Regions from separate parts of the Streptosporangium becharense genome, predicted to be linked through region 3. Evidence: predicted binding sites of a transcription regulator. Region 3 holds the regulator's gene; each other region holds the start of a gene.
The links. The regulator LexA, encoded in region 3, represses DNA repair genes until DNA is damaged. The targets are predictions, from matches to a motif close to TCGAACANNTGTTCGA.
Positions count from the first base shown of each region.

Region 1: ruvC (crossover junction endodeoxyribonuclease RuvC) is a predicted target of LexA. The motif match lies at 7,426-7,441, and genes of this name have one in related genera.
Region 2: F4562_RS07115 (SAV_6107 family HEPN domain-containing protein) is a predicted target of LexA. The motif match lies at 4,144-4,159, and genes of this name have one in related genera.

Region 1 covers NZ_JACHMP010000001.1:1,244,457-1,254,579, forward strand. The annotation lists gene F4562_RS05415 (RelA/SpoT family protein) at 1-653, opposite strand, end outside; gene F4562_RS05420 (adenine phosphoribosyltransferase) at 891-1,409, opposite strand; gene secF (protein translocase subunit SecF) at 1,472-2,512, opposite strand; gene secD (protein translocase subunit SecD) at 2,512-4,332, opposite strand; gene yajC (preprotein translocase subunit YajC) at 4,417-4,773, opposite strand; gene ruvB (Holliday junction branch migration DNA helicase RuvB) at 5,000-6,055, opposite strand; gene ruvA (Holliday junction branch migration protein RuvA) at 6,174-6,794, opposite strand; gene ruvC (crossover junction endodeoxyribonuclease RuvC) at 6,791-7,393, opposite strand; gene F4562_RS05455 (GNAT family N-acetyltransferase) at 7,500-8,657, opposite strand; gene F4562_RS05460 (cation:proton antiporter) at 8,727-10,004, opposite strand.
Region 2 covers NZ_JACHMP010000001.1:1,663,220-1,673,342, reverse strand. The annotation lists gene F4562_RS07140 (polyprenyl synthetase family protein) at 1-666, opposite strand, end outside; gene metF (methylenetetrahydrofolate reductase [NAD(P)H]) at 921-1,853, shown strand; gene F4562_RS07130 (GNAT family N-acetyltransferase) at 1,968-2,516, opposite strand; gene F4562_RS07125 (YbaK/EbsC family protein) at 2,684-3,160, opposite strand; gene F4562_RS07120 (L,D-transpeptidase family protein) at 3,267-4,076, shown strand; gene F4562_RS07115 (SAV_6107 family HEPN domain-containing protein) at 4,406-4,852, shown strand; gene F4562_RS07110 (PP2C family protein-serine/threonine phosphatase) at 4,988-6,118, opposite strand; gene bldD (transcriptional regulator BldD) at 6,333-6,827, opposite strand; gene F4562_RS07100 (arginine deiminase) at 7,245-8,489, opposite strand; gene pyrR (bifunctional pyr operon transcriptional regulator/uracil phosphoribosyltransferase PyrR) at 8,986-9,558, shown strand; gene F4562_RS07090 (aspartate carbamoyltransferase catalytic subunit) at 9,555-10,123, shown strand, end outside.
Region 3 covers NZ_JACHMP010000001.1:5,896,824-5,906,946, forward strand. The annotation lists gene F4562_RS25945 (hypothetical protein) at 1-553, opposite strand, end outside; gene leuS (leucine--tRNA ligase) at 1,088-3,574, shown strand; gene lexA (transcriptional repressor LexA) at 3,812-4,525, opposite strand; gene nrdR (transcriptional regulator NrdR) at 6,249-6,710, shown strand; gene F4562_RS25965 (vitamin B12-dependent ribonucleotide reductase) at 6,796-9,660, shown strand; gene F4562_RS25970 (VOC family protein) at 9,970-10,123, shown strand, end outside.

The DNA.
Region 1 (10,123 bases), 4.7 Mb from region 3:
TTCTCGATGACCTCCTGCAGGAACAGGTCCCGGCGCGGGGCCCGCTCGGAGACCATCCGGGCGATCTCGTCGTACCGCTTGGGGTAGAGCATGGCGAACGCGAGGTCCTCCAGCTCCCACTTGATGGTGTTCATGCCCAGCCGGTGCGCGAGCGGCGCGAAGATCTCCAGCGTCTCACGGGACTTCTGGTGCCGCTTGTGCTCGGGCAGGTAGCGCATGGTGCGCATGTTGTGCAGCCGGTCGGCGAGCTTGATCACCAGCACCCGGATGTCGCGGGACATGGCCACGACCATCTTGCGCACGGTCTCGGCCTCGGCCGCGGCGCCGAACTTGACCTTGTCGAGCTTGGTGACGCCGTCGACCAGCAGGGCGATGTTGTCGCCGAAGTCGGCGCGCAGCTCGTCCAGCCCGTACGCGGTGTCCTCGACGGTGTCGTGCAGCAGCGCGGCGCAGAGGGTCTCGTCGTCGGTGCCGAGCTCGGCCAGGATGGTCGCCACCGCCAGCGGGTGGGTGATGTACGGATCACCGCTCTTGCGCTTCTGGTCGCGGTGGTGGTAGGCCGCCACGTCGTAGGCGCGCTCGATGAGCCGCAGGTCCGCCTTCGGGTGGGTCGCACGGACCGTACGGAAGAGCGGCTCCAGCACGGGATTCATGGTGCCACTCCATTGCCCCCCAAAGCGTGCGAGCCTGCGCCTGACCGCCGGCTTCTCTTCGGTGGCTCCGGACACGGCGGAACCGGCATCGCCTGCCGGCGCGGCCGTCTCGGGGCCGCCACCGCCGGCGGTCACGTCGGGGACGACCACATCACGGGGCACGCAGACTCCTCATGTTCGAGTCCAGATCCCTCAGTGTATCCAGACCGGCTTGGGTGTATTCGTCCGCAGGGCCGATCAGACGACGACGAGGGAGTGCACCTCGACGTCGACCAGGCGGTCGCGGCCCTTGAGGAAGCCGAGTTCCATGAGCACGGCGATGGCGACGACATCGGCCCCCGCCCTGCGGACCAGCTCCACCGCCGCCTGCGCCGTGCCTCCGGTGGCGAGCACGTCGTCGACGATGAGGACACGCTCACCGGGGTGGAAGGCGTCCCGGTGAACCTCGATGGTGGCGGAGCCGTACTCCAGATCGTAGGACGCCTCAAGCGTCTCGGAGGGCAGTTTGCCTTTCTTCCGCACCGGGACGAAGCCCGCGCCCGCCCGGTGGGCGACCGGAGCGGCCAGGATGAACCCCCGGGCCTCGATGCCGACGATCTTGTCGACCCGGTACGTCCCGGCGAGGGCGTCGACCACCGCGGCGAACGCCACCGGGTCGGCGAGCAGCGGGGTGATGTCCTTGAAGAGCACTCCCGGCTGGGGGTAGTCGGGCACGTCGCGGATCCGGTCGAGGATCAGGCTGGTCAGGTCGGTCATGGTCACTCCCCTTTACGAAAAAGCCTCCGCTCCCGGCGGGAGCGGAGGCGGGTCAGACTTGCCTACTTCTTCTTGCGCTTCTCGTCACCGGCCGGGGTGCCGCCGGCGGTCGCTCCCACCGGTTGACGCGCGGCCTTGACCCCGGAGCCCGCTCCGCCGGTGGCGGCGAGCCTGCGGGCGATCGCCTGGTAGCGCGGCTCGCGCTCCTTCAGCGTGACCAGCAGCGGCGTCGCGACGCACAGCGAGGAGTAGGTGCCGACGATCATTCCGACGAACAGCGACAGCGACAGGTCCTTCAGCGTTCCGGCGCCGAACAGCGTGGTGCCGATGAACAGGATCGCCGCGACCGGCAGGATCGCCACCAGGGTGGTGTTCAGCGACCGGATCAGCGTGTGGTTCAGGGCGTCGTTGGCGGCCTGGGTGTAGGTCACCTTGGAGGTCGTGCCGAGCTTGGCGGTGACCTCCTTGATCATGTCGAAGACGACGACGGCGTCGTACAGCGAGTAGCCGAGGATCGTCAGGAAGCCCAGCAGCGTGGCCGGGGTGACCTCGAAGCCGGACCAGGCGTAGACGCCGGCGGTGATGACCAGGTCGTGGACGAGGGCCACGACCGCGGCCAGCGCCATCTTCCACTCGAAGGCCATCGTCAGGTACAGGATGATCGCCAGCATGAAGACGATCAGGCCCTGGATGGCCTTGTCGGCGACCTGGCCGCCCCACGAGGCTCCGATCACCTGGAGGGTGACGTCGTTCTGCCGCAGGCCGAAGCCCTTGGCGGCCGCGTTCTGCACCTCGGTGACCTTCTCGGCGGGAAGGCTCTCGGTGGTGACCCGCCAGCCGTTGTTGGTCTCCTGCACGATCACCTGGTGCACGCCGGCGTCGACGAAGGTGCCGCGCACCTTCTCGATGCTCACGGTCTGGGCGGGCTTGAAGGAGAAGACCGAACCGCCCTTGAACTCCACGCCCAGGTTGAGGCCGTTCACGACCAGACCCGCGATGGAGATGAGCAACAGGAAGGCGGAGAGGCCGTACCAGAGCTTCCTGCGGCCGACGAAGTCGACGTTGACCTCGCCCCGGTACAGCCGGCTCGCGATGCCGGACATCAGGCCTCCTGCGGAGCGGTCTTGGGGGCGACGGTGGTCTCGCTCATGCGCTCGGCGTCGAGACCGGAGAGCTTGTGGCCCTTGGCGAAGAACCTCAGCCTGGCCAGCAGCGCGACGAACGGCTTGGTGAACATGAACACCACCACGATGTCGATGAGGGTCGTCAGGCCCATCGCGAACGCGAACCCGGCCACGCCGCCGACCGCCAGGAAGTACAGCACCACGGCGGCGATGAACATGACCGCGTCGGCGATGAGGATGGTGCGCCGGGCACGGACCCAGGCGACCTCGACGGCCGCGCGCAGCGAGCGGCGGCCCTCCTTCATCTCGTCACGGATGCGTTCGAAGTAGACGATGAACGAGTCGGCGGTGATGCCGATCGAGACGATCAGACCGATGATGTGCGGCAGCGACAGGCGGAAGTTCGCGAACTCGCCGAGCAGCACCACGGACTGGTAGGTCAGGACCGTGGCCACCACGAGGCTCAGCACCGACACCACGCCCAGACCCCGGTAGTAGAGCATCGAGTAGACGAGCACCAGCAGCAGGCCGATCCCGCCGGCGATGAGGCCGCCGCGGAGCTGGTCGGCGCCGAGGGTGGAGGAGACCTCGTCGATGGAGCTCTTCTCGAACTTCAGCGGCAGCGCGCCGTACTTCAGCTGGTTGGCCAGCTCGTCGGCCTCCGGCTGGGTGAAGCCGCCGGTGATCTGCGCACGGCCGCCGGTGATGGGCTCCTGGATGGCCGGCGCGGAGATGACCACGCCGTCGAGGACCACGGCGACCTGGTTGCGCGGGGCCTGCGAGTTGAAGGCGGTGGTGGTGAGCTTCGACCACTGGTCGGGGCCCTGGCCCTTGAAGGAGAGCTGCACGACCCACGCGCCGGTGTTCGGCTCGACGCCGGAGCTCGCACTGTCGATGGTGGTGCCGGTCAGGGCCGCCTTGTCCAGGATGTACTTGACATAGACGTCGTTCTTGGGGTCGTTGTCGTTCAGGTCGTCGAAACCGCACCCGACGTACTGCTTGTTCGGGTCGTCCTGGGCGCCCTGGCCGTTCTCCTTGGCGCAGTCGAGCGTCTTGAAGCGCTCGAGGGCCGCCGGATCGATGCCGGTGGTGTCGACGCCGGCCAGCGGGTCGTTCTCGGCCGCCTGGTCGGGCGCCGGGGTGGCCCCGGCGTCCGGGGTGGCGGTCGCCTTCGGCGTCGCGGTCGGCGTGGGGGTGTTGCGGCGCGGCTTCGCAGAGGGAGAGGCGTCGGCGCCCCGCGTCGCCGAGGGGGCCGGGCTGGGGTTGGTGAGCGCCGACGACAGGGCCCGGCCGGCGGGCGAGCCGCTCGGGCCGGGCGCCGCGGTCTGGGCGGGCCGGGTCGGCGTGGGGGTCGCCTTGGCCTTCTGGCGGCCGGACGAGGTGGGGGAGGCGGTGGGAGACGCGGCGGGGGTCGGGGTCGGCGCCTGGGTGGACAGCTCGCCCGGGGGCGTGGGGGTCCCGGGCCCGATCGCCAGCACCTGGCGGAAACGCAGCTCCGCGGTGGTGCCGACCAGCTTGACGACTTCCTCCTGGCCCACCCCGGGGACGGAGATGACGATGTTGTCGCCGGCCTTGGCGACCTCGGCGTCGGAGATGCCGCTGCCGTTCACCCGGTCGCGGATGATGTTCACCGCCAGGTCGAGGCTCTCCTCCGAGGGAGCGCTCCCGTTCGGCGTGATGGGCTGCAGCGTCACGGTCGTGCCGCCGGCGAGGTCGAGGCCATATTCGGGGGTGAGTGCCCTGTTCAGGAACATCGCCCCGCCCATGGCGAGAATGATCGCCAGAAGCACCAGGAGCATGCGCCCCGGTTTGCTCTGGCCGCTGGTCGGTCGGGCCACTGGTCGTCGATTCTTTCGGTTATAGGGGATCGGTGGTGAACCTGATCACGGCTTTCTGGTCGTCGAGTCGTGGTCGTCGCCCTGCTCGACGGTCTTCACCACGTCGTCGGACGCCTCGGGAGCGTCCTCCGCGTCGGGGACGGGGGTCACGACGCGGCCGATGGCCGCCTTGACCCAGCGGGTCTCCACGCCGGGTGCGACCTCCAGGATCACGTCGTCGGCGTCGATGGCCACGACCGTCGCGAAGAGACCCGTCGTGGTCATGACGCGGGTGCCCGGCGTGATGCTGTTCTGCATCTGGATCTGCTCCTGCTGCCGCTTGCGCTGCGGCCGGATGAGCAGGAAATAGAACACCACGACCATAAGGGCGATCATGATGAGGCTCGAATAGTTGCCGCCCACTGGACCGCTCCCTCTCTTGAGAATGACCGGCCGTCGCCGGACGTCGTATACGGGCCACGCCGCTCAGCACGTCAGCCTACACAGCCAGCCAAGCCACGGAGTTTAGGCGAGCTGTTAGAAGCGCGGCAACGAGGTCACGATTCGGCGCACGGGGAAGTTCCCGTTTCGATACCGTTGTCACTCATCTGTGATCAACTCTGTACGGCTTCCCCACTGAATCCCAACGTTAGACCTGCCCGCCGTCATCCTCAAGATCGATCATGAACGAGGCGCCGAAGGCGTCCGGCGGCGGGGTCAGGCCGAGGTGCGTCCAGGCCGCGGCGGTGGCGACCCGGCCGCGCGGGGTGCGGGCCAGCAGGCCCTGCCGCACCAGGAACGGCTCGGCGACCACCTCGACCGTCTCCGGTTCCTCGCCCACGGCGACCGCCAGCGTCGACAGCCCGACGGGACCGCCGCCGAACTTGCGCAGCAGGGCCCCGAGGACCGCGCGGTCGAGCCGGTCGAGCCCTTCGGCGTCCACCTCGTAGAGGTTGAGCGCGGCCGAGGCGATGTCGCGGGTGACGATCCCGTCCGCGCGCACCTCGGCGAAGTCGCGGACCCGGCGCAGCAGCCGGTTGGCGATGCGGGGCGTGCCACGTGAGCGACCGGCGATCTCGCGGGCGGCGTCGTCGGGGAGCGCGACGCCCAGCAGGCGCGCGGAGCGCTGGAGCACCTGCTCCAGCTCGCCGACCGTGTAGAAGTCCATGTGCGCGACGAAGCCGAACCGGTCACGCAGCGGCGCGGGGAGCATGCCCGCCCGGGTGGTGGCCCCGACGAGGGTGAACGGCGCGATCTCCAGCGGGATCGCGGTCGCCCCCGGCCCCTTGCCCACCACGATGTCGACGCGGAAGTCCTCCATCGCGAGGTAGAGCATCTCCTCGGCGGGTCTGGACATCCGGTGGATCTCGTCGATGAACAGGACCTCGCCCTCCGACAGCGTCGACAGGATCGCCGCCAGGTCGCCCGCCCGCTCCAGCGCGGGACCCGAGGTGATCCGGATCGGCGCGGACAGCTCGGTTGCGATGATCATGGAGAGGGTGGTCTTGCCCAGCCCGGGGCCGCCGCTCATCAGCACGTGGTCGGGCGGGCGGTTACGCCGCAGCGCGCTCTGCAGCACCAGCGAGAGCTGCTCGCGCACCCGGGCCTGGCCGATGAACTCCTCCAGCCGCCGGGGCCGCAGCGCGGCCTCGATCGACTTCTCGTCGCCGTCGGCGTCCGGCGACACCAGATCGCGCTCGCTCACACCCGTCCACCTCCCCTCGTGCGCAGGGACCGCACCCGGCGGGTCTCCCCGCACGCCTTCCGGTACACCGTACGGCGGGGCGGCGCGGCGTCTTCGCGCACCCGCGCGACGGAGCCGGTCAACGGACGCTCAACACGCGCAGGGCCGCCTTGAGCAGCGTGGCCACCTGCGGGACACGGCCTTCGGCCACCGCGGCGTCGGCCTGCGGGGCGACGGCGGCGACCGCCTCGTCGGCGTCCTTCGCCGAGTAGCCCAGGCCGACCAGCCCGGAGTGGACCTGGTCACGCCAGGCGGGGACGGCCGGACGGCCGTTGAGCGCGGCGCTGACGGCCTCCTCGGGTGTGCCGAGCTTGTCCTTGAGATCGACGATGATGCGCTGGGCGCCCTTCGGCCCGACCCCGGGCACCCTGGTCAGGGCCTTGACGTCGGCGGCGGCCACGGCCACCCGGAGGGCGTTGGGCGTGTGCACCGCGAGCATCGCCAGGGCGACCTTGGGGCCGACCCCGCTGGCCGTCTGGAGCATCTCGAAGATCGCGCGCTCGTCGTCGGTGGCGAAGCCGTACAGCGTCAGTGACTCCTCGCGGACCACGAGGGAGGTGGCCAGCCTGGCCTCCTCCCCCACCCTGAGCGTGGCCAGCGTGCCCGGCGTGCAGTGCACGAGCACACCCACCCCGCCCACCTCGACGACCGCGCCGTCGGGTGCGACCGCGGTCACCTGTCCTCGCACCGAGGCGATCAATTCGTGGTTCCTCTCGAATATCCGGCGGCCCTGCCCCGCCCGCGGAAGTAGGCCGCCGCGGTCGTGCCGGTGCCGCCCCCCGCCCTGGCCGCGGCCTCGGCGGCGGCCTCGGCCAGCCGGTTCTGGGCACCGCCCCGCCACACGTGGCAGATCGCCAGGGCGAGCGCGTCGGCCGCGTCGGCGGGCTTGGGCATGGCGTCCAGCCGGAGCAGGCGGGTCACCATCGTGCCGACCTGCTGCTTGTCGGCCGTGCCACTGCCGGTGATCGCGGCCTTGACCTCCGACGGCGTGTGCAGCGCGACCGGCAGGCCCCGGCGGGAGGCGCACAGGATCGCCACGGCCGAGGCCTGCGCGGTGCCCATGACCGTCCGGAGGTTGTGCTGGGCGAAGACCCGCTCCACGGCCACCGCGTCGGGCTCGACCTCGTCGAGCCAGCGCTCGATGCCGGCCTCGATCGCCACCAGCCTGGCCCCGATCGCGTCGTCGGCGGGAGTGCGCACCACCCCGACCTTGACCAGCCGCAAGGGGGCCCCGGGCCGCCCTTCGACGGCGCCGAGCCCGCACCTGGTCAGCCCGGGGTCCACCCCCATCACCCGCAGCTCGGGCACCCGCACCGACACGCCTCCACTCGCCGAACATCTGTTCGGTGCCCGACTCTACCGCGTGCGCGCACGCGGCGCACGGCATCGGCCCGCCCGTGGCGGGTCAGAAGTAGTCCAGCATGTACGGCCTGGCGTGGAAGGCCGCGCCGAGGGCCTCGTCGGCGTCCGCCGGGCCGGACAGGAGCCCGGTCAGGCGCAGCGTGGCCACCGGGACTCCGGCGTACAGGGCCGACAGGCCGCCGGCGGTGAGGACGGGGACGTCCCCCGGGTACCCTTCGGCGGGCTTGGCGGCACCGGTGCCGTCGGCGGCCGACAGGTGCCAGAGACCGGAGTTGCCGGGACGCTGAGGGTCGTCGACCCGGACGACGGCGTCGAGGGCGACGCCCGCGGGGAAGCCGCGCCCGGCGACGGCGGCCGGCAGGTCGACGACGCGGAGCATCCAGCGGGTCTGCTTGACCTGCTCCTTGGAGCGTTCGCCGATCAGCCAGAGGACCGGGTCGTCGGGGGCCACGATGGCGTGGACCGACTCGGCGATGGAGGAGGAGGATCCGACCATCGACCACAGGGCCCGGGCGGTGGCCTCGGAGCCGGCCATGAGCGTTTCGACCTCGATGTCGCCGTCGTCCCAGCGGTAGACGACGAACCCGTCGTCGGCGAGGTAGAGGAAGTCCTTCTCGTCGGCCAGCCACAGGCGCCAGGCCTCCTCGTCCCAGCAGACGGGCCCGGAGGCCCGGGAGGCGCCGTGGATCCGGCCGATGATGGCGATCACCTCGGCCGCGTCGCCGGGGCCCATCCTGCGGACCTCGACCCGCTCGGTGGACCTGATCGTGCGCAGCGCCTCGGCCCGCAGGGTGATCCGGTGCATGGCGCCGGCGTGCTCCCAGCCGAGGGAGCGGTAGAGGTGGGTGGTGGCCGGGTAGAGCGCCGAGACGGGGTGGCCGAGCTCGGCGCAGCGGTCGAGAACGGCACTCATGATCATCCGGCCGACGCCGCGCCCGCGGTCCTCGGGCGCGACCGTCACCGAGGCGACCCCGCCCATGGAGATCGGCCTGCCGTGCCACCACTGGGTGAGGTCGTTGATCCTGCTCGTCGCGACCAGCCGGGAACCGTCGACGACACCGAGGTACCTCCCCGCGGCGAGGGCGGGGAGGACCAGTTCCCGCCAGGTCTCGGCGTCCCCCTCGGACAGAGGCCCGAAGGCGCGCCGGCGATTGTCGTACACCGCGTCGATGTCGTCCACGGTCAGTTCACGTATCTGCACAGTCGCCCAACATAGGGATGACGCGCGGCCGGGGCGAATCCTTATCCGGTGCCCGCCCGCCGCACCCGGTCAGAGATGCTGGGCCGCGGGCTCCTCGTCCCGTTCCCGTCCGACGCGGACGCGCAGACGGTCCAGGCGGTTCATCACCGGCGAGGCCGAGATGCCGTGCACCACGAGGGAGGCCAGGACCGTGAAGGCGACCACCGCCCAGAGCTCCTCGGCGGGCACCCCGAAGTCGGCCTGGCCGAGGGCGTAGGCGAGGTAGAACAGCGACCCGATGCCGCGGATGCCGAAGAACGCCGTGGCGATGCGCTCGCGGGGGCCGGCCGGGCCGCCCAGTGCGGCCAACCACGCGGTCAGCGGACGGATGACGAGGAGCAGCAGGAAGGCCGCCGCCACCCCCCGCCAGGTGAGGGCGGACAGGCCGCCCAGCGCGATGAACCCGCCGAGCAGGACGATCAGCCAGGCGGTGAACAACCGCTCGATCTGCTCGATGAAGCCGTGGAGCACGTTGTTGTAACCGTGGGTCCGCTCGGCGGCCCTGATGCTGCACGCCGTGACGAACACCGCGATGAACCCGTACCCGTGCACCAGCTCGGTGACGCCGTAGGCCAGGAACGTCGCCGCCAGCGCCACGAAGCCGTCGCGGTGCTCGGCCAGGCGCAGGTTGGCGGGCCGGGCGTGGAAGAACATCCTGCCCAGCAGCCGGCCCATCAGCAGCCCGCACACCACTCCGGCCGCGCACCGGTAGAGCAGGTCGACCAGCGCCCACTCGCCGATCCAACCGGCACCCCCGCTCAGGGCCAGCGCGATGGCGCCGTACACCAGCGGGAAGGCCAGGCCGTCGTTGAGGCCGGCCTCGGAGGTGAGCGTGAAGCGCACCTCGTCGTCGTCCTCCTCGGAGTCGACGGGCTCGCCGACCTGCACGTCGGAGGCGAGCACCGGGTCGGTGGGGGCGAGCACAGCGCCCAGCAGGAGCGCGGCCGCCAGCGGCCAGCCGAGCAGCCCGTACGCCACGGCGGCCACGGCGGCGACGGTCAACGGGAGCGTCAGGCCCAGCAGGCGCCAGGTGGAGGACCAGTCGCGCCGGCCGAAGGGCCGGTTGATGGCGAGCCCCGCACCCATGAGCGAGATCAGCACGCAGATCTCGGTGACGTGCTCGACCAGGCCCCGGTGGGCCACCGGATCGGGGGTGGGCAGGTCCAGGGGCAGGAAGTAGATCAGCAGCCCGCCGAGCAGGCAGGCGAGCGGCAGTGAGAAGGGCCGCCGGTTGAGCAGCCTGGGCAGCACGGCGGCGAGCAGGGCGGCACAGCCCGCGACTACGAAGATCAGATCAGGGTTACCCATCGTCCGCGTGATATGCCCCTGACCCGATGGACAAACCTCGCAGAGTATGCCGAAGCCCGACAGAACAGTGAACGGTCCCCCAACGCGTGACACCCGCCCCGGCGAGGGGGCGGGCATCA
Region 2 (10,123 bases), 4.2 Mb from region 3:
CCACGGCCGCCTGCCCTGTGCGGCGAGCACGAGGCCGAGCCGCAGCGGCTGCTCCACGGAGTACTTGCCGCTCTTGAACAACGCCACGCGCAGCGCGCTGTCGAAGGTGTTCTCGCCGTGCGCCTGCTCCAGCAGGTCCAGGTACTGGCCGCACATCAGCTCGGTGCGCATGTCGTCGTAGACCTGCTGGGCCGCCTCCAGCGAGGCCGGACGCAGCCCGCTGGTCCGCCACATCTCACCGGACCAGATCAGCATCAGGTTGCCGAGCAGGATGGCCGCCCCCTCGCCGAACTGTTCGGCGGACCCGCGCCAACCGGCCTTCCTGTGCAACTCCTCGAACCTGCGGTGCGCCGAGGGCATGCCCCGGCGCAGGTCGCTGGCGTCCATCACGTCGTCGTGCACCAAGGCGCTGGCCTGCAGCAGCTCCAGCGACGCGGCGGCGGCGAAGATCGCCGGATCGTCCGCGTCGCCGCCAGCGCCACGCCAGCCCCAGTAGCAGAAGGCGGGCCGTAGCCGCTTGCCGCCCGACAGGAAGTCCTCCGCCGCGGCGACCACGGGCGCCAGCTCCGGGGCACCCACCTGAGGACGCTGCCGGTCGACGAACCGCCGGAGAGAACGCTCGACCTCGGTGCGGATGAGGTCGAGCGCGGCTACAGAAGCGATCATCGAATCTCCTTGAGCGTGGAGACCCCGGGCCTCGGCCCTGGGCAGGGAACGCGGCATGGCGCCGTCCGGCGGATTTCTCGAAAGTCTGAACAACCTTGGCATATGGGGCGTTGCATTACGTAACGTGACGCAGCTCGTGAAGCATACGGACAATCTTTGTTTCTACCCGATTCCTCCGAAGTCAGGAGAACCTGCCCGGGTATCCGGCCGTGGGGGAACGGCCATCCGCGCGATGAGACCAGTACCCTGGACCCATGGCTCTGGGTCGCCCGTCCGTTCTCCCCGATCGCGTTCCCACCGTCCGCGAGCTTCTCGCCGCCGGTGCCCGGTCGTTCTCCTTCGAGTTCTTCCCCCCGAAGACCGACGAGGGGGAGCGGCAGCTCTGGCGCGCCGTCCGTGAGCTGGAGGCGCTGCACCCCACCTTCGTGTCCGTCACCTACGGTGCCGGCGGCAGCACCCGCGACCGCACGGTCGACATCGTGGAGCGCATCGCCCATGAGACCACGCTGACCCCGGTCGCCCACTTCACCGCCGTCAACCACTCCGTCCGCGAGCTGCGCCACCTGGTCGGCCGGTTCGCCGGGGCGGGCGTGCGCAACATCCTCGCCGTGCGGGGCGACCCGCCCGGTGACGTGACGGGCGAGTGGGTGCGCCACCCCGAGGGCGTCCTGTACGCCGAGGACCTGGTCCGGCTGATCCGCCAGGCGGGCGACTTCTGCGTGGGCGTGGCCGCCTTCCCGTACAAGCACCCGAGGTCGGCCTCGGTCGAGTCCGACACCGAGTACTTCGTGCGCAAGTGCCGCGCGGGCGCCGACTACGCGATCACGCAGATGTTCTTCCGCGCGGACGACTACCTGCGGCTGCGCGACCGGGTGGCGGCCAGGGGCTGCGACACCCCGATCATCCCCGGCATCATGCCCGTCACGCAGCTGAGCACGATCGCCCGGTCCGAGCAGCTCTCCGGCGCGCCGTTCCCGCCCGAGGTGGCCGCCAGGTTCGAGGCCGTCGCCGACGATCCCGCCGCGGTGCGCAGGCTGGGCATCGAGCACGCCGCCGAGCTCTGCCAGACCCTGCTCGACGAGGGCGCTCCCGGCATCCACTTCATCACCTTCAACCGCTCCAGCGCGACCCGCGAGGTCTTCCAGGCGCTCGACCCCGTGCCGAGCGCGGCCTCGCTGCCCGCCTGAGCGTTCCGGCGCGCTCCAAGCCGCCCGTCGCCGGCCGTCCCGCCGGGCCGTCCGCCGTCGAGGAGGGCGGCCCGGAGTGCGAGTGCCCCCGCCGCCCACCGGTGCGCCGCCGGCTCAGTCGCGCAGCGGCAGCACGGTGCCCAGGATCGCGTAGTGCTCGTAGCCGCCGGGGAAGACGAACCGGGTGAGCAGGTCGACGAAGCCGATGCTGCGGTAGAGGTGCCGGGCCGCGGTGGGCCGGTCACGGGTCGACAGCACGGCGGTGCGCTCCGCGCGGTCCGCGCACAGGCCCCGCACCAGCCTGCGGCCGATGCCCTTGCCCTGGTAGTCGGGGTGCACGTGGATCTCGGCGAGTTCCAGCGCGTCGCCCAGCCACCCGCGGGCGCTCGCCTCGCCGTTCTGCTCCGCGAGGGCCCGGCTGACCACGTCGTGCCACCACTGCCCCGGGACGCCGTGGAAGCCGTAGGCGACGCCCACCGGCGTGCCGTCGGAGCGTTCGGCGAACAGGCACGCGAACCCGGGGTTGGCGGCGTGGTTGCCCATGATGACCTTGCGGCCGGCGATCTGGTCGGCGGGCGGGTTCATCGCCGCCACGTAGACGTCGAGGACCGCGTCCAGCCGGAGGGTGAACTCATCGGGGTCGATCCGTCGCAGTCCGATCACGCGTCGCACCCTAGCAAAACAGACATCTTGCCGGTCAGTAGGAGGTATGAAAGCGACGTTCAGCGTTTTTTATGGGATTTTTGGCAGGGTTTTCGGTAGCCGCGTCCGCCGCCCGCCGCGCCGTGACGGCGGGTGCGGCGGGCGGCGGCGCACGGCGGCGACCGGCGTCACTCGACCTCGACGGGGGTGCCCCCGGTGAGGCGGACGAGCTCGTCGAAGGACGTGGGGAAGACCGTGTGCGGGTGACCGGCGGCGGCCCAGACCACCTCGTGCTTGCCCAGCCAGGTGTCGACCAGGGTCCGGATCGGGGAGGGATGGCCGACCGGGCCCACACCGCCGATGACCTGGCCGGTGGCCGCGCGGACGAAGTCAGGGCTCGCCCGCCGCACCTTCGCCGCGCCGACGGCCCCGGCGACCAGGTCGGTGTTCACCCGATGGGCTCCGCTGGTCAGCACCAGGAGCGGCTCGCCGTCGGCGTCGAACACCAGGCTGTTGGCGATGGCGCCGACCTCGCAGCCGAGCTGGGCGGCCGCCGCGGCGGCGGTGGGTGTGGCCTCCGAGAAGACCACGATCTCCCCGGGGACGCCGTGCTCCCGCAGGACCGCGGCGACCCTCTCGACGTTGGGATGAAACTTTTCTGGCACGTGGCCACTCTAAACAGATTGACCGCCGATCGCCGCCCCGTGAACCGCGGCGGACGCGGGGGTCCGTCCTGATCCGATCGCTAGCGATACGAGGAGTTGGTGCAAGGTGAGAGGTGGACGGCGACTCGGGGCGGCCGCGCTGATGACGGCCGGAGCGGTGCTGCTCTCCACGGCGGGCGCCACCGCCGCCCAGGCCGTGACGCCGGCCACGGCACCGGCGGCGACGGCCGTCGCGGGACAGGCGGACACGCAGGCCGAAGCGTCCCTGTTCGCCGCTCCCGGCAAGACGCTCAAGCTCGGGGCGAAGGGTTCGGCGGTGAAGACGCTCCAGACCCGCCTGGCCGAGCTCGGCTACGCGCCGGGCCGGATCGACGGCAACTACGGCGGGGCGACCCTGGCGGCGGTCTGGGCCTTCCAGAAGGTCAACGGCATCACGCCGACCAGCACCGTGGCGCGCAGGACCTGGGACGCACTGGAGACGCCGCGGGCCCCGAAGGTGCTCGTCCCGGGCGGCAAGCCGACCCGGGTGGAGGTGAACCTCGCCACGCAGGTGATGGTCCTCTACGTCGGCGGCGCGGTGAAGCTGGTCAGTCACACCTCCTCCGGCAGCGGGATCCCCTACTGCGAGACGGCCACCTGGGAGGGGAAGACCCAGAGGTTCTGCGGCGACGCCCGCACGCCGACGGGTGACTACAAGACGACCTGGCGCCGCGACGGCTGGCACCGCTCCTATCTGGGCCAGCTGTACAACCCGATCTTCTTCAACGGCGGCATCGCCTTCCACGGCGCGCTCTCGGTGCCCCTGACACCCGCCTCCCACGGATGCGTCCGGCTGCCGATGCACGTGGCGGAGGTCCTTCCCGGCCTGCTCGGCACGGGTGTTCCGGTGCACGTACGGGGCAGGTTCGCCCGGTAGCCGCGCCGGCCGCGGACGAGGCCCCGGGAGATCTCTATCTCCCGGGGCTTTCTCGTTCTCCGGGAGATCGAACTTTTGTTCGTGGTTTCACTTGACACCTTTAGTGATCGAATTTATGTTCGATGTAATGACGCGGGGCTCGCGGCCCGTGTCCAGGGCGGTAGACCGGGCCCGTCGTCGTCGGCGGCGGCGATCGGGCCGGGTCACGCCGGACGGGGAGAGGGGAAGCTCCTCGTCCGGCCGCCCGGCGAATTGTCGGTGAGGTCTGCGAGTGTGGTATCACCGGCGAAAACGCTGGGAGCCGCTTGCGACCAAGGAGGCTGAAGCACATGACCCCTCGGCCCGGCGATTCAGGTGGGCCCCGGCTGTCACCCACGGTGCGGGCGCATCTAGCCGACGCGCGCGACTGCCTTGAAGAGGCCGCCGCCGCCAAGACCTCTGCCACCCGTTACGTCGCCGCGCACATGGCGGCGCTCAGGGCTGCCGCGGCGGTCCTGGCCGCGCGGCCACGTCCCATGCAGGGCCGCAGGCGCAGGCTGCGCAGCGCCTGGGAGCTGCTGCCGGAGGCCGAGCCCCGGCTGGCCGACTGGGCGCCCTACTTCGAGACCAGCGCCGCCAAGCGGGCCTCGGCCGAGGCCGGGGTCACCCGGGTGATCTCTCCGCGAGACGCCGAGGAGCTCATCTCCGAGGCCGAGCGCTTCGTCACCGAGGTGGAGACGATGCTCGGCGTGCCCGCCCAGCCGATGCTACCGGCCCGCGTCCCCCTCGCCGGATAGCTCCCCGGCCGAACAGTCCCCCGCCGGTCATCGGACCGCCCGTCGGCCGCCGGGCGGTTACCGCGGGACAGTCCGCCCCCGTCGGCCGCCGGGCGGAGCCCCCGGCCGGCTCTCCTGCCGACGTTCCCGCCCATCTCAGGCGGCCGAGGAGCTCTCGCGCGCCGCCCGGTGGCGCAGCAGCAGCATGGCCGCGTCGTCGCCCAGCGGCCGTCCCACGTGGCGCAGCAGGTCCGCGCGGAGCGCGTCGAGCGAGCCCTGCGGGTCGTCCCCGCTCAGCAGATGCGCTCTCGTCGCCAGCGGGTAGAACCGCCCGCTCCCGTCGCGGGCCTCGATGACCCCGTCGGTGTAGAAGAGCACCTGGTCGCCGGGTTCGAACGGCACGATGTAGGGCACCGGGTCCACCGCCTTCAGCGACCCCATCCCCAGCGGCAGCGCCTCGTCCGGCGGCTCGGCGAACCAGCGTCCGCCCTCGGCGTCGAGCACCATGGGCGGCGGGTGGCCGCAGTTGATGACCGTGATCGTCGATCCGCCGTTGATCTCGGCCAGCACGGCGGTCACGAACTGCTCGCCCGACAGCTCCCGGGTCAGGGCGTTCTCCAGCCGTGCCACGACCCCCTGGAGCCTGCGCTCGTCGTGGGCCGCCTCGCGGAAGGCGCCGAGCACCACCGCGGCGGTCTCCACCGCCTCCAGGCCCTTGCCCTGGACATCCCCCACGATGACCCGCACCCCGTGCGGAGTGGTGACGACCTCGTACAGGTCGCCGCCGATCCGGGCCTCGGCGGTGGCGGAGGTGTAGGAGACGGCCACGCCGATCTCGGGTCCCGCCCGGCGCGGCACCGGCCGCAGCAGCACCCGCTGGGCGGCCTCGGCCACCGAGCGCACGTCGGCGAGCTGCCGCTCGTGGCGGAGCCGGCCGGCGCTGGCCAGCACGCTGGCCACCGTGACGCCGAGAATGGCGATCATCGTGATGTTGGTGCGCGGAGACCAGAGGATGTCGTTGTAGACGCCGAGCACGACGCACAGCGCGAGCGCGATGACGCCCACCGCCGTGGTGCGGGCCAGCCCGCAGGCGACACTGGCGAAGGCGGGACCGAGGGCGAGGAGGGGGAGGAGCCCGGCCGTGGGACCGGAGGCGAAGTCGATGAAGGCCACCACGGCCATCACGACGAACGGCAGGAGTTTGAGCGTCTCCTGGGTCTTACTGGTGCCGATCGACGTCAGCAGCCTGAGGAAGGCGCGGGTCCTGGTCGATCCCAGGGACGCCATGACGGCGCGCAGACGGCTCTTGAGGCGCGCTTGAGAGTGATCGTGCCGATCCTCCCCGGGGGCCATGTCCACCACATCTCGCTAAGTGCATGTTTGCCTTTTCCTACCACAGCGACGGTCGTCTGCGGCGGCGTGAAGGCCACGTTTAGCTGAGAGCAAGATTTTCGGCGGGGTGGGCACGCCGGCCCCGGCGCACCCACGACCGGACGGGCCGTCAGAAGGACTCGACGGCGCGGCGCGCCTCGGGGTCCAGCACCCCCCAGCCGATGAGTTCCTCGGTCAGTTCGCTGGGGGACTTGTCGTAGATCACGGCGAGGGAGCGCAGGTCCTCCTGGCGGATGGACAGGACCTTCCCGTTGTAGTCGCCGCGCTGGCTCTGGATGGTCGCCGCGTAGCGGGCGAGGGCACCGGCCTTCTCCTTGGGGAGCTGGGCCAGGCGCTCAAGGTCGATCACGAGCTTCGGCGTCGGGCCGAGGGGGCTCGGGGCGGCGCCGCCGGGAAGCAGCTCCGAGACCGGCACCCCGTAGAAGTCGGCCAGCTCGGCGAGCTTCTGCACGGTCACGGCGCGGTCGCCGCGCTCGTAGGAGCCGACCACGACCGCCTTCCAGCGCCCGCGGGACTTCTCTTCGACCCCGTGCAGGGACAGGCCCTGCTGGGTGCGAATCGCGCGGAGTCGTGCACCCAGCGACTTGGCGTACTCAGACGGCATCGTGTTGGCCCCCCGGCTCTCTATGTACTGCTCTCACATTGATTGTGCTACCTCGCAACTTATGACCCGACCACCGGGCCGGTGCCTGGGGTAGGCACCATCGGTGACCGGAGCGTCGGGGTTCACCCGATAACGCCGCGAGGTGTGGTTACGGACAGTGACGGTAAAGCTGTGGGCGCCTAAGGTCAAGCTGATTGGAAAAAAGATGGCGATTCCGATCCGATGCGGTCCGCCTTAAATGTCAGACTTGTCCTATTCGACATGGTGAATCTTCGCTCTTCCCGGTCTCACGGGCGGATCCGCGTTTCCGGAGCGGGCCGGAGTCGAGATCGTCGCCGGCCCGGCGGAGGAGTATGATCTTCATGGACGTGGCGCGGTGAGACGTCCGGATGCGACGTTTCCGCCGTCCGGTCCGGGTCAGATCCCGTCGCGTTCGAGCGGGCAGCTCATGCAGCGCGGGCCGCCCCGGCCCCGGCCGAGCTCGCTGCCCCGGATGGTGATCACCTCGATCCCGTTGGCGCGCAGGTGGTTGTTGGTGGTGGTGTTGCGCTCGTACGCCACGACCACGCCCGGCCGTAGGGCCAGCACGTTGCATCCGTCGTCCCACTGCTCCCGCTCGGAGGCGTAGACGTCCTGGGTGGGGGTGAGCACCTTGATGTCGTCCAGGCCGACGGCGTGCGCGATGGCCCGGTGCATGTCCTCGGGGGCGTGGTCGGTGATCTTCAGCTCCTTCTCGCTGTCGCCGGGCTCGACCGTGTAGGAGGGCAGCATGCCCAGTCCCGCGTACTTGGTGAAGACGCCCACGTCCACGTTCGTCATGACCGTGTCCAGGTGCATGAACGCCCGGGCCTTGGGCATGTCCAGCGCGACGATCCTCCTCGCGGCCCCCCGGGCGAACAGGTTGCGCGCGAGCATCTCGACCGCCTGCGGCTGGGTGCGCTCGCTGATCCCGACCAGCACCGCGCCCCGGCCGAGGACGAGCACGTCGCCCCCCTCGATGGTGGCGGGCGCGGCGGGCGTGCCCGGCATCCAGACGTCGTAGCCGCCCTGCCGTGCCCGGTCGTACCCCGCGGCGAAGAGCGGGTGGTAGCGGTAGACCGCCTCCATGTTCACGGTCTCGCGGCGGCGCGCCTTCTTGCGCATCGCGTTGACGGAGACGCCGCCGTAGATCCAGCAGGAGGGGTCCCGGGTGAACAGGTGGTTGGGCAGCGGGGGGAGCACGAACTCGTCCGGGCCGAGCGTGTGGAAGGCGAGGCTCGCCGGGTCGGTGCCCGCCTCCACCAGCTCGCGTTTGGTGATGCCGCCGATGAGGTAGCGCTGGAGCTCGGCGGAGTCCATCGCGTCGAGGGCGTTGCGGATCGCGTCGACGGCCATCGGCCCGAAGAAGCGCTCGTCGACGATGCCGTCCAGGATGTGCTTGCGCGCCTCGGGGATCTCCACCGTCTCGCGGAGCAGGTCGCCCAGCAGGTGGACGGTGACGCCCTGGCCGGCGAGCACCTTCTGCCACTCCTCGTGCTCCTCCACGGCACGCTGCACCCACAGCACGTCGTCGAAGAGGAAGTCGTCCTTGTTCGACGGCGTGAGCCGTTTCAGCGCCAGATCGGGCCGGTGGATCAGGACCTGGTGGAGCCGGCCGACCTCGGAGTCGACGTGAAAGGTCATCTCTCTTCCTCCGCAGTCCTTCGCAGTCCTTCGGGGCGGTGACGGGATCTCCGGGAGGCGCCGCCCGGCGTCGCGCCGGGCGGTCGTCCGTCGCACCTCACACTGATCTCGTCTGGTCTCATGGTGGTATCGCCGGGTTCCACGGTGGCGCCGGTGCGGAATCCGCCGTGGGACGGTGCGGCGGGCGGGGATCCCGGACGGTGCCGGCATGGAACTCCGGAAGATGCGGACACCGAACGCACTACCCGGTGAGTACCCCGGGAAGCCGGGGAAGATCGGATTATTTATCCCCATTTATGGGAACAAGCCACCGTCTCCTCGTCGGCCGCGTGCGCCGCCGCCGTCCGTCCGCGCGGTGCCGGGCGGCTCCCGGGCGCCGTTCACCGAGGTCGCGGCGGGGAGGGTCGGTTCGGAGCAGCCGTCGCGCGGCTGATACCGTGAGGTCATCGACTTCCTTTAAGACCCGTCCCGTGAGGCGGGAAAGGCGGTGTTCCCCTTGGCCGATGCCATTTCGCATGCGCGCGGCGGCGCGCGTGCCGTCCTCGACGGGCCCGACATCAACCGGGCCCTCATCCGTATCTCCCACGAGATCCTGGAGCGGACCAAGGGCGGTGAGAACGTCGTCCTGCTGGGCATCCCCACCCGGGGCGTGCATCTGGCCCACCGCCTGGCCGCCCACATCAGGCAGTTCGAGGGCCGCTCGGTCCCGGTCGGCTCCCTCGACGTGACGATGTACCGCGACGACCTGCGCCTGCGTCCGGCCCGCGCGCTGGGCCGCACCGAGCTGCCCGCCGACGGCATTGACGGCAGGCTCGTCGTCCTCGTCGACGACGTGCTGTACTCCGGCCGCACCGTCCGCGCCGCGCTCGACGCGCTCAACGACCTGGGCCGCCCGCAGGCCGTGCAGCTGGCCGCCCTGGTCGACCGCGGTCACCGGGAGCTGCCCATCCGCCCCGACTACGTGGGCAAGAACCTGCCGACCTCCAAGGCCGAGAGCGTCAAGGTCTACCTGGAGGAGAACGACGGTCGCGACGCCGTCCTGCTGCTGAAGGAGGAGGACGGAAGGTGAGACGGCACCTCATCTCGGCGGCCGACCTGAGCCGCGACGACGCCCTGCTGATCCTCGACACCGCCGACGAGCTGGCGAAGATCTCGGAACGCTCCATCAAGAAGCTGCCGACCCTGCGCGGCCGGACGGTGGTCAACCTCTTCTTCGAAGACTCCACCCGGACCAGGATCTCCTTCGAGGCCGCGGCCAAGCGCCTGTCGGCGGACGTCATCAACTTCTCCGCCAAGGGCTCCAGCGTGTCCAAGGGCGAGTCGCTCAAGGACACCGCGCTGACCCTGGAGGCCATGGGCGCCGACGCCGTGGTGATCCGCCACAGCGCCTCCGGCGCGCCGCACCGGCTGGCCGGCTGGGTGCGCGGCAGCGTCGTCAACGCGGGCGACGGCACCCACGAGCACCCCACCCAGGCCCTGCTCGACGCCTTCACCATGCGCCGCCGCCTCGGCTCGCTGGAGGGCAGGCGGGTCGCCATCGTCGGCGACGTGCTGCACAGCAGGGTCGCCCGTTCCAACGTGCTGCTGCTGGCCACGCTCGGCGCCGAGGTGACCCTGGTCGCCCCGCCGACGCT
Region 3 (10,123 bases):
TCTCCGCGGGCGAAGCCGACGGCCGGGAGCCGCTTTCCGGGTGTCCTGCGGCCCGGCCGGGATCGCTCTGCGGCGCCCCGAAACCCTGCCCGTGTCCGTCGTTGCGCGGGCCGGAGGTGTTCTGCCACACGTCGCCCTGGGATCCCGAGGTGTTCTGCCAGGTGTCGTTGCGCGGGGTGGAGGCGTTCTGCCACACATCGCTCTGCGCACCCGAGGTGTTCTGCCAGGTGTCGCCCTGCGCACCCGACGAGTTCTGCCACACGTCGCCCTGAGGTGCCGTGGCCTGTGCCCAGCCGCCGGGGGAGGTGCTCCCGTGCCCGCCGTTCCGGGGGTCTGAGGCGTTCTGCCGGGTGCCGTCCTGCGCCGGGGTGGGCTGGGGCCAGCCGTTACCGCCGGGGGAGGCGTTCTGCCGGGCACCGTTCTCGGCGTCCTCCTGGGGGCGGGGGAGCCGCGGGCCGGTGCCCAGCGGGTCGTTCGCCCAGGAGGGCACCGGCTCAGCTGCCTCCGGCCATGCCGGAGGCGGGTGGGGCTGGCTGGACTGCTCCGAGGCCATGCTTTCCTTACCTCCCGCGCGGTTGCCCGAATTATGAGTATTGGGCATGGTCTCACGTGAGACGGGGGGGTTCGCAGGGAAACCGGAGAACGCACCCCTGAACTGGAGCCCGGTGGGATCGGTCGGCGGGTCCTGCAAGGGGAGACCGACCTCCAACGGATCCGGGCCCTGCCCCGGCTCGACTGAATGTGCCACGGTGAAAAGAGTAGACGGGAAGGACAAACGAGGTCACAACAGGCACGTAGCCATCGGATCTCATCCATCTCGGTATGGATACGAGCCCCATTCTGCTGACCCTGGACCCGCCTGTCCCTCGTTTCGCATGATCGCACATGTTTTCCCAGCCCATGAATACGCCTTGCGGGCTGCGATAGGCTTGGACTATGCGTGCCGCGACCCTGCTTACCGGGCCGCATCGGCTTTCCCGTCTCTGAGCGCCCGGCCGATGCGGCTGCCCTCCGCGTGAGCGGGGGGTTTTTCATTGGGCCGGACGGGTCAGATCATCCGCGCAGACGTAGACCGAGGGAAGATTCAGTGAGCGACAGAGCCGACACGGCGAGCGACGAGCAGCACTACGACCCGCAGGCGCTGCAGGTCAAGTGGCAGCGGCGGTGGGAGGAGATCGACCCCTTCCGGGCCTCCGACGACCCCGCCGACACGCGTGAGAAGCGCTACGTGCTCGACATGTTCCCCTACCCCTCCGGGGACCTGCACATGGGCCACGCCGAGGCGTTCGGCATCGGCGACGTCGTCTCGCGTTACTGGCGCCAGCGGGGCTACAACGTCCTGCACCCCATCGGCTGGGACTCCTTCGGTCTGCCCGCGGAGAACGCCGCGATCAAGCGTAACGCGCACCCCGCCGAGTGGACGTACGCCAACATCGAGACCCAGGCCGCCTCCTTCAAGCGGTACGGGGTCTCCTTCGACTGGTCGACCCGCCTGCACACCAGCGACACCGGTTACTACCGCTGGACCCAGTGGCTGTTCCTGCGCTTCTTCGAGCGCGGCCTGGCCTACCGCAAGGGCGGCCTGGTCAACTGGTGCCCCAACGACCAGACCGTGCTGGCCAACGAGCAGGTCGTCGGCGGCAGGTGCGAGCGCTGCGGCGCCGAGGTCGTCCGCCGTGAGTTGACCCAGTGGTACTTCAAGATCACTGAATACGCGGACCGGCTGCTGGACGACATGGCGCAGCTGGAGGAGACCTGGCCGGAGCGCGTGCTGGCCATGCAGCGCAACTGGATCGGCCGCTCCGAGGGCGCCGACGTCGACTTCGTGATCGAGGGCCGCGACGAGCCGGTCACCGTCTACACCACCCGCCCCGACACCCTGTACGGCGCCACCTTCTTCGTGGTCGCCCCGGACGCGCCGCTGGCCGAGGAGATCGTCGCAGAGGAGCAGCGCGCCGCGTTCGAGGCGTACCGCGCGGAGGTGGCGAAGCTGTCCGACATCGACCGCCTGTCCACCGAGAAGAAGAAGACCGGTGTCTTCCTGGGCCGCTACGCCGTCAACCCGGTCAACGGTGAGCGGATGCCGGTCTGGGCGGCCGACTACGTGCTGTCCGACTACGGCCACGGCGCCATCATGGCCGTGCCCGCGCACGACCAGCGCGACCTCGACTTCGCCCGCGCCTTCGACCTGCCGGTGCGGGTCGTGGTGCACACCGGCCTGGCCGACCCCGGCGAGACCGGCGTGGCCACCCCCGGCGACGGCGCGCTGGTCAACTCCGGCCCCCTGGACGGCCTGAGCAAGGCCGACGCGATCCGGAAGATCATCGAGGTGCTGGGCGAGCGCGGCACCGGCAAGGCGGCGGTCAACTTCCGCCTGCGCGACTGGCTGCTGTCCCGCCAGCGCTTCTGGGGTTGCCCCATCCCGATCATCCACTGTCTCGACTGCGGAGAGGTCCCCGTCCCGGACGACCAGCTGCCCGTCACCCTGCCCGACCTGCGCGGCGAGGCCCTGTCTCCCAAGGGCGTCTCCCCGCTGGCCTCGGCCGGGGAGTGGGTCAACGTCTCCTGTCCCAAGTGCGGCGGCTCCGCGCAGCGTGACACCGACACCATGGACACCTTCGTCGACTCGTCGTGGTATTTCCTGCGTTACGTCGACCCCGACTACTCCGACGGCCCGTTCGACGTGGAGAAGCTCCGCCAGTGGGGCCCGGTCGACCAGTATGTCGGCGGCGTCGAGCACGCGGTGCTGCACCTGCTGTACTCACGGTTCTTCACCAAGGTCCTGCACGACATGGGGATGGTCGACTTCACCGAGCCCTTCACCCGCCTGCTGAACCAGGGGCAGGTGATCAACCAGGGCAAGGCGATGTCGAAGTCGCTGGGCAACGGCGTCGACCTGGGCCAGCAGATCGACGCCTACGGTGTCGACGCCGTCCGGCTGACGATGGTGTTCGCCGGCCCGCCGGAGGACGACATCGACTGGGCGGACCTGTCGCCGGCCGCCTCGCAGAAGTTCCTGGCCCGAGCGTTCCGCGTCATGGCCGAGGCCGGTGCCGCCTCCGCGCCGGGAGCCGACTTCGCCGGCGGCGACCCGGAGCTGCGCAAGATCGTCCACCGGACCGTCGACGAGGTCACCAAGCTGGTCGACTCCTACCGCTTCAATGTCGCGGTGGCCCGCATGATGGAGCTGACGAGTGCGGCCCGCCGGGCGATCGACTCCGGGCCCGGCGCCGCCGACCCGGCGGTCCGGGAGGCCGCCGAGGCGCTGGCGGTCATGCTGTCGCTGGTCGCGCCGTACACGGCGGAGGAAGGATGGGAGCGGCTGGGGCACCCCGCCTCGGTCGCCGGGGCCGGCTGGCCGGTCGCCGACCCGGCCCTGCTGGTTCAGGAGTCCCTCATCTGCGTCGTCCAGGTCGCGGGCAAGGTGCGCGACCGGCTGGAGGTCTCCCCGGAGATCTCGGACGCCGACCTGGAGGCGCTGGCGCTGGCCTCGGAGAAGGTCAAGGCGTTCCTGTCCGGCACGCCGCGCAAGGTCATCGTCCGCGCGCCGAAGCTGGTCAACATCGTTCCGTAGCGGTCTCCCGGGGCGTCCCTCCACGGGAGCCCCGGGGACGGCCCGCCGGGAGCGTGCGGGTCCACCGGGAGCCGTCCCGGACCGCGAGGGGCATGGGCGCCCGGCACGGCACGCGGAGAGCGGCGCTCGGAGAGCGACGTGCGCGAAGAGGCGTGCGGGGAACGATGTGCGGGAAGCGGTGACGCAAAAAGGAGCGGGTCCCCCGGTGGTGGGGATCCGCTCCTGAAGCGCGGCGTCTCAGAGTTTGCGCAGCACCGCCACGACCTTGCCGAGGACGGTGGCCTCGTCACCCGGGATCGGGTCGTAGTTGGGGTTGTGCGGGACCAGCCAGACATGGCCGTCCTTGCGCTTGAAGGTCTTGACCGTGGCCTCGCCGTCGATCATCGCCGCGACCACGTCGCCGTTGTCGGCCACCGGCTGCTGGCGCACGACCACCCAGTCTCCGTCGGCGATGGCCGCTTCGATCATCGAGTCACCGCTCACCTGGAGCAGGAAGAGAGTGCCCTCGCCCACGAGCTGCTTGGGCAGGGCGAACACGTCCTCGATGCTCTCCTCGGCGAGGATGGGCCCACCGGCGGCGATCCGGCCCACCAGCGGGACGTACGCGGCGGTCGGGCGGCTGACCGGCGTCTCGTCCTCGTTGTTGGAGTCGGGGTCGACCCACAGCACGGGCTCGCCGGGAAGGCGGACCTCCAGCGCGCGCGGGCGGTGCGGGTCGCGCCGCAGGTAGCCCTTGCGCTGCAACGCCGTCAGCTGGTGCGACACGCTGGAGGTGCTGGTGAGCTGGACCGCCTCACCGATCTCGCGCATGGACGGCGGGTAGCCCCGCTGCTGCACGGAGTCGCGGATCACCTCAAGGATCTTCCGCTGCCTGGGGGTGAGGCCGAGGGAGTCACGCCTGCGAACCGCCAGGTCGTCGGCGGCCGAACCGTTCTCGTTGCGTTCGCTCATACGAACTCCTCGCCTCCCGGTCTGTATCTGATGCGTCGCACGCAGCGACCGTATCGCGGTCGAAGATCATACTCAAACAGATGTTCGAATGTCCTCGAAATCGGCGACGTCGTGGTGTACAACATCGTACGGGAGTTCGATCGACATCGTGTTCGATTCACCGATCTTTCTTCGACATGTGTTCGGCCAGGTCGAGGGGATGGGGGGCCATCGTGAAGCCGACCGCGACACCACGGCGATCCAGGGCCGCGGCAGGAGTGCGTAACGGGTGGCGTCCCGGTGAGGCGCCACGACCTCAGGGGGTGCCGTCCCCGCCGGAGGTGCCGCATCTCCGGCTGGTCCCGCCGCCGAGGCCGGAGGTACGCCGGCCCGCATCTCCGGCTCGCAGGGCCCCGGGGGGTGCGCGCCGAGCCACCGGGCCCGGCGAATCCGCCGAATCCGCTGGCGCCACCAAGGCCTCCAGGGCCGCCAAGGTCGCCGGGACGGCCGGGGTTGTCAAGATCGCCGGGGTCCGGTCGCCTTCCGTGCCGAGCCGCGGGGCTTCCGGGTCCGCGCGGGGCTCCTCGGGCGGCGCCGAGGCGCGTCCGGGCCGGGGCGGACGCAACCCGCGGCCGTCACGTGGCGCGGGCCGCGGGCCGCTCCCTCCCGGGCGGCGTCCCGCGCCGGAGCGCACGCGGGGCTCTGTTCGCGGCCCCGTTCGCGGCTCCGCCCGTCCGCCGCTCCGGTTGACCCGCCGGGGGAAGGCCACCGTGGCGGCGGTGGTCGTGCTGCTCGCCTTCGGAATCCTCTGGCTCTGCGTGCGATCGACCGGCTCCATGTGGCCAATCGGCTCCGTGTGACCGACCGGCTCCTGTGCGAGCGTCCGGCTTCGTGTGGCCGGCCGGTTCCGTGCGTGACGGCTCCGCGTGGCCGGTCGGCTCTGTGTGAACGGCCCCATGTCGATCGGCGCCGTCCGGGCCGGCGGAGCGGTTCTTCCCGGGGTGCCGTCCGCGGGCGGTCGTGAAAGTCTCTAGGATCCCAGGAGTCTCCGCGATCCCAGGGGTCGCCCGTCCCGGGCTCGGGTGTGAGGGGCCCGTCGCCGTGTCGGTGCTGTGCCGTCGCGGTGCCGGTGTCCCGGGCGGTCGCCCGGTGTGTGTCCGAGGGCGTCCCGCTCCGCCGGGCGTTCCGCGAGGCGCGGACGGGGCCTGACTCCCGGAGGTGTCCCCTGGATGCCGGGTGGCCCCCGGGGCGGCCCGTCGCGGGGGGTGTCCGGAGTCTTGCCGGGCGGGCCGCACGTCCGTCTCATGAGGCCCGCGGGAACGCCTCCGCAGGCGCCGGGCGTGCCCACGGACCCGCGGAGCATTCTGGGAGAAGGGTTCCCGGAAGGGCGTCCGGAGGCCCGCCGGGAGGCGGCCGGGGGTGTCGGAGGCGGGTGGGCGAGGTGCTCATGGGGCTTCGGGCGACATCGGAGACGGCCGCGACGTGAGATGCGCGGGCGACACGCCGGGGCGCCTGTGCTGATCAGCCACTTCGCGTGGCGGGGCCCGGCCAACTTGCGTTCATGGTCGCGCACTTCTACGGTTGGACCACAACATCTAGTGGCTTAATCAAGGCACTGCACCACAAATTGTGTTTCTATTACCGCATCTCGACTATTCGGGGGGCGCGCGCGAGCGTCCCGGCGCGCATGCTGTGGGGCAGGGGAGACGAGTGAGCCGCTCGGCAGGTCAAGGAGGCGGCGCGCGTGCATTGTCCGTTCTGTCGTCATCCGGATACACGGGTCATCGACAGCCGGTCCACTGATGACGGTGGCGCCATCCGGCGTCGACGCACGTGCCCGGAGTGCGGACGCAGGTTCACCACACAGGAGACCGTCCTGCTCATGGTGAGCAAGCGCAGCGGCGTGACTGAGCCGTTCTCCCGGGAGAAGGTGATCGCGGGCGTCCGGCGGGCCTGCCAGGGCCGGCCGGTGGGTGAGGACTCCCTGGCCCAGCTGGGCCAGCGGGTCGAGGAGAGCATCCGGGCGACCGGGTGCGCGGAGATCCCCGCCCACGAGGTCGGGCTGGCGATCCTGGGCCCGCTCCGCGAACTGGACGAGGTGGCCTACCTGCGCTTCGCCTCCGTCTACCGGGGGTTCGAGACCCTGGCCGACTTCGAGGCGGAGATCAAGCAGCTCCGTGCGGAGCGCTCCGAAAAGCAGGACTGAATGCAAACCCCGGGCGCCGGGGGTGAAGCGGCGCGTTGATGTGGTCCGATTCGAGGGTTCTACGGGGCCCCGGGAGGGGGAAGTCATGACGGAGACCGTCAGTGGCGCAGTTTCACGTGGCGGCAAGCGGGTGCGCAAGGGCTTGAAGATGAAGCGCATCTTCACCACGCCGGGTGTGCATCCCTACGACCAGGTGTCATGGGAGCGCCGTGACGTCGTCATGACCAACTGGCGCGACGGTTCGATCAACTTCGAGCAGCGCGGGGTCGAGTTCCCCGAGTCGTGGTCGGTCAACGCCGCCAACATCGTGACGACGAAGTACTTCCGCGGCGCGGTCGGCACCCCACAGCGCGAGTGGAGTCTCAAGCAGCTCGTCGACCGCGTCGTGGGCGTCTACACGCGCACCGCGGTCGAGGAGGGTTACTTCGCGACCGACGAGGACGCCGAGATCTTCGACCACGAGCTCAAGCACGCCCTGGTCAACCAGGTCTTCAGCTTCAACTCGCCGGTCTGGTTCAACGTCGGCACCGCCTCGCCGCAACAGGTCAGCGCCTGCTTCATCCTGTCGGTCGACGACACGATGGAGTCCATCCTCGACTGGTACAAGGAAGAGGGTGTGATCTTCAAGGGGGGGTCGGGTTCCGGCGTCAACCTCTCCCGGATCCGCTCCTCCAAGGAACTGCTCTCCAGCGGTGGCACGGCCAGCGGCCCGGTCTCCTTCATGCGCGGGGCCGACGCCTCGGCGGGCACGATCAAGTCGGGCGGCGCCACCCGTCGCGCCGCCAAGATGGTCGTCCTGGACGTCGACCACCCCGACATCGAGGAGTTCATCGAGACCAAGGCGCGCGAGGAGGACAAGGTCCGCGCTCTCCGTGACGCCGGGTTCGACATGGACCTGGGCGGCAAGGACATCGTCTCCGTCCAGTACCAGAACGCCAACAACTCCGTGCGCGTCTCCGACGAGTTCATGCGCGCAGTGGAGCAGGGCGGAGACTTCGGTCTGCGTGCCCGCCTCACCGGTGAGATCCTCGAGAAGGTCGACGCCAAGGGCCTGTTCCGCAAGATGGCCAAGGCCGCCTGGGAGTGCGCCGACCCCGGCGTCCAGTACGACGACACGATCAACGACTGGCACACCAGCCCGGAGACCGGCCGCATCACCGCCAGCAACCCCTGCTCGGAGTACATGCACCTGGACAACTCCTCGTGCAACCTGGCGAGCATCAACCTGCTGAAGTTCCTCAGGGACGACGACTCCTTCGACGTCGAGAGCTTCGTGAAGATCACAGAGCTGATCATCACCGCGATGGACGTCTCCATCACCTTCGCCGACTTCCCGACCGAGAAGATCGACCAGACCACCCGGGCCTACCGCCAGCTCGGCATCGGCTACGCCAACCTGGGTGCGCTGCTCATGGCCACCGGCCACGCCTACGACTCCGACGGCGGCCGTGCCATCGCCGGCGCCATCACCTCGCTGATGACCGGCGCCTCCTACCGGCGCAGCGCCGAGCTCGCCGCGGTCGTCGGGCCGTACGAGGGGTACGCCCGCAACGCCGAGGCCCACAAGCGGGTCATGCGCAAGCACAGCGACGCCAACGACGTCCTGCCCACCTTCGAGGCGATGGACGAGTCCATCCACCGTGAGGCCACCAAGCAGTGGGCCGAGTGCCTGCGGCTCGGCGAGCGGAACGGCTACCGCAACGCGCAGGCCTCGCTGCTCGCCCCGACCGGCACCATCGGCCTGATGATGGACTGCGACACCACCGGCATCGAGCCCGACCTCGCCCTGGTCAAGTTCAAGAAGCTCGTCGGCGGCGGCTCCATGCAGATCGTCAACCAGACGATCCCGCGTGCCCTGCGCCGCCTCGGGTACCAGGAGGAGCAGGTCGAGGCGATCGTCGAGTACATCGCCGAGCACGGCCACGTCGTCGACGCCCCCGGCCTGCGGGCCGAGCACTACGAGGTGTTCGACTGCGCCATGGGTGAGCGCGCGATCGCACCCATGGGCCACGTCCGCATGATGGCGGCGGTCCAGCCGTTCCTGTCCGGCGCCATCTCCAAGACGGTCAACCTGCCCGAGTCCGCGACGATCGAGGACATCGAGCAGGTCTACCTGGAGGGCTGGAAGCTCGGCCTGAAGGCCCTGGCGGTCTACCGCGACAACTGCAAGGTCGGCCAGCCGCTCTCCGCGGCCGGCAAGAAGACCGAGGAGAAGGCCGGGGAGCAGGTCGCGGAGCAGGCGGTCTCCGCCGAGCCCGCGATCCAGGTCGTGGAGATCAGCCGCCCGACCCGCCGTCGCATGCCCAACCAGCGCCCCAGCACCACCACCCGCTTCACCGTGGGCGGCGCGAAGGGTTACATGACCGCCTCGTCCTACCCCGACGACGGCCTGGGCGAGGTGTTCCTGAAGATGTCCAAGCAGGGCTCCACGCTCGCGGGCGTCATGGACGCCTTCTCGGTGGCCATCTCCATCGGCCTGCAGTACGGCGTGCCGCTGGAGACCTACGTCGGCAAGTTCGTCAACATGCGCTTCGACCCGGCCGGCATGACCGACGACCCGGACATCCGCATGGCCGCCTCGGTGATGGACTACATCTTCCGCCGCCTGGCCCTGGACCACCTGCCGTATGAGGAGCGCGCGGCCCTCGGCATCTTCTCCGCCTCCGAGCGTGCCGCCCAGCAGCGCGGCGAGGACCCTGCCCCGGCCAACACCGACGAGGTCATCGCCGAGCTCGCCACCTCGGCGCCGATCGAGGAGCAGCCTCAGCCTCAGCCGCAGCCCCGGTCCGCGACCGTCGCCGTGGAGGCGCCGCGGCAGCCCGGCTCTCTGGAGTCCCACCAGGGCCGCACCGCCGACGCGCCGCTCTGCATGACCTGCGGCACCAAGATGCGTCCGGCCGGCAGCTGCTACGTCTGCGAGGGCTGCGGCTCCACCAGCGGCTGCAGCTGAGATGTGCACGATGCCTCATCGGCTGAGATGTCCGGTGGGGCGGAGAGGATCGCATAACGCCTGACGGTTCTCATCAGCGGGGGGTCCGGAGTCGTTCCGGATCCCCCGTGGCCGTTCTCGCGTCGTTTCCGTCAAGGCGGGCGCGAGGGATCGTGCGGAGAGTCTCGGGCGGCGGGTGTCCGTTTCCTACAAGACCGCGGCAGGAGGCGTGACTAGGTTGGGCCGTACGGGCAGGGGGCGCGTTTCACGCCGTCCGCTCCCGTCAACCGTGACATCCCACCGTTCGCGTTCCGATCGGAGATATCTGCCATGAAAGCCCAGCTGGACGTCATCGGCATCGTCGTGGAGGACATGGGCCGCTCGCTGGCCTTCTACCGGCTGCTCGGCCTTGAGGTGCCGCCCGAGGCCGACGGCCGGCCGCACGTCGAGGCCACCCTGCCCGGCGGGCTCCGGATCGCCTGGG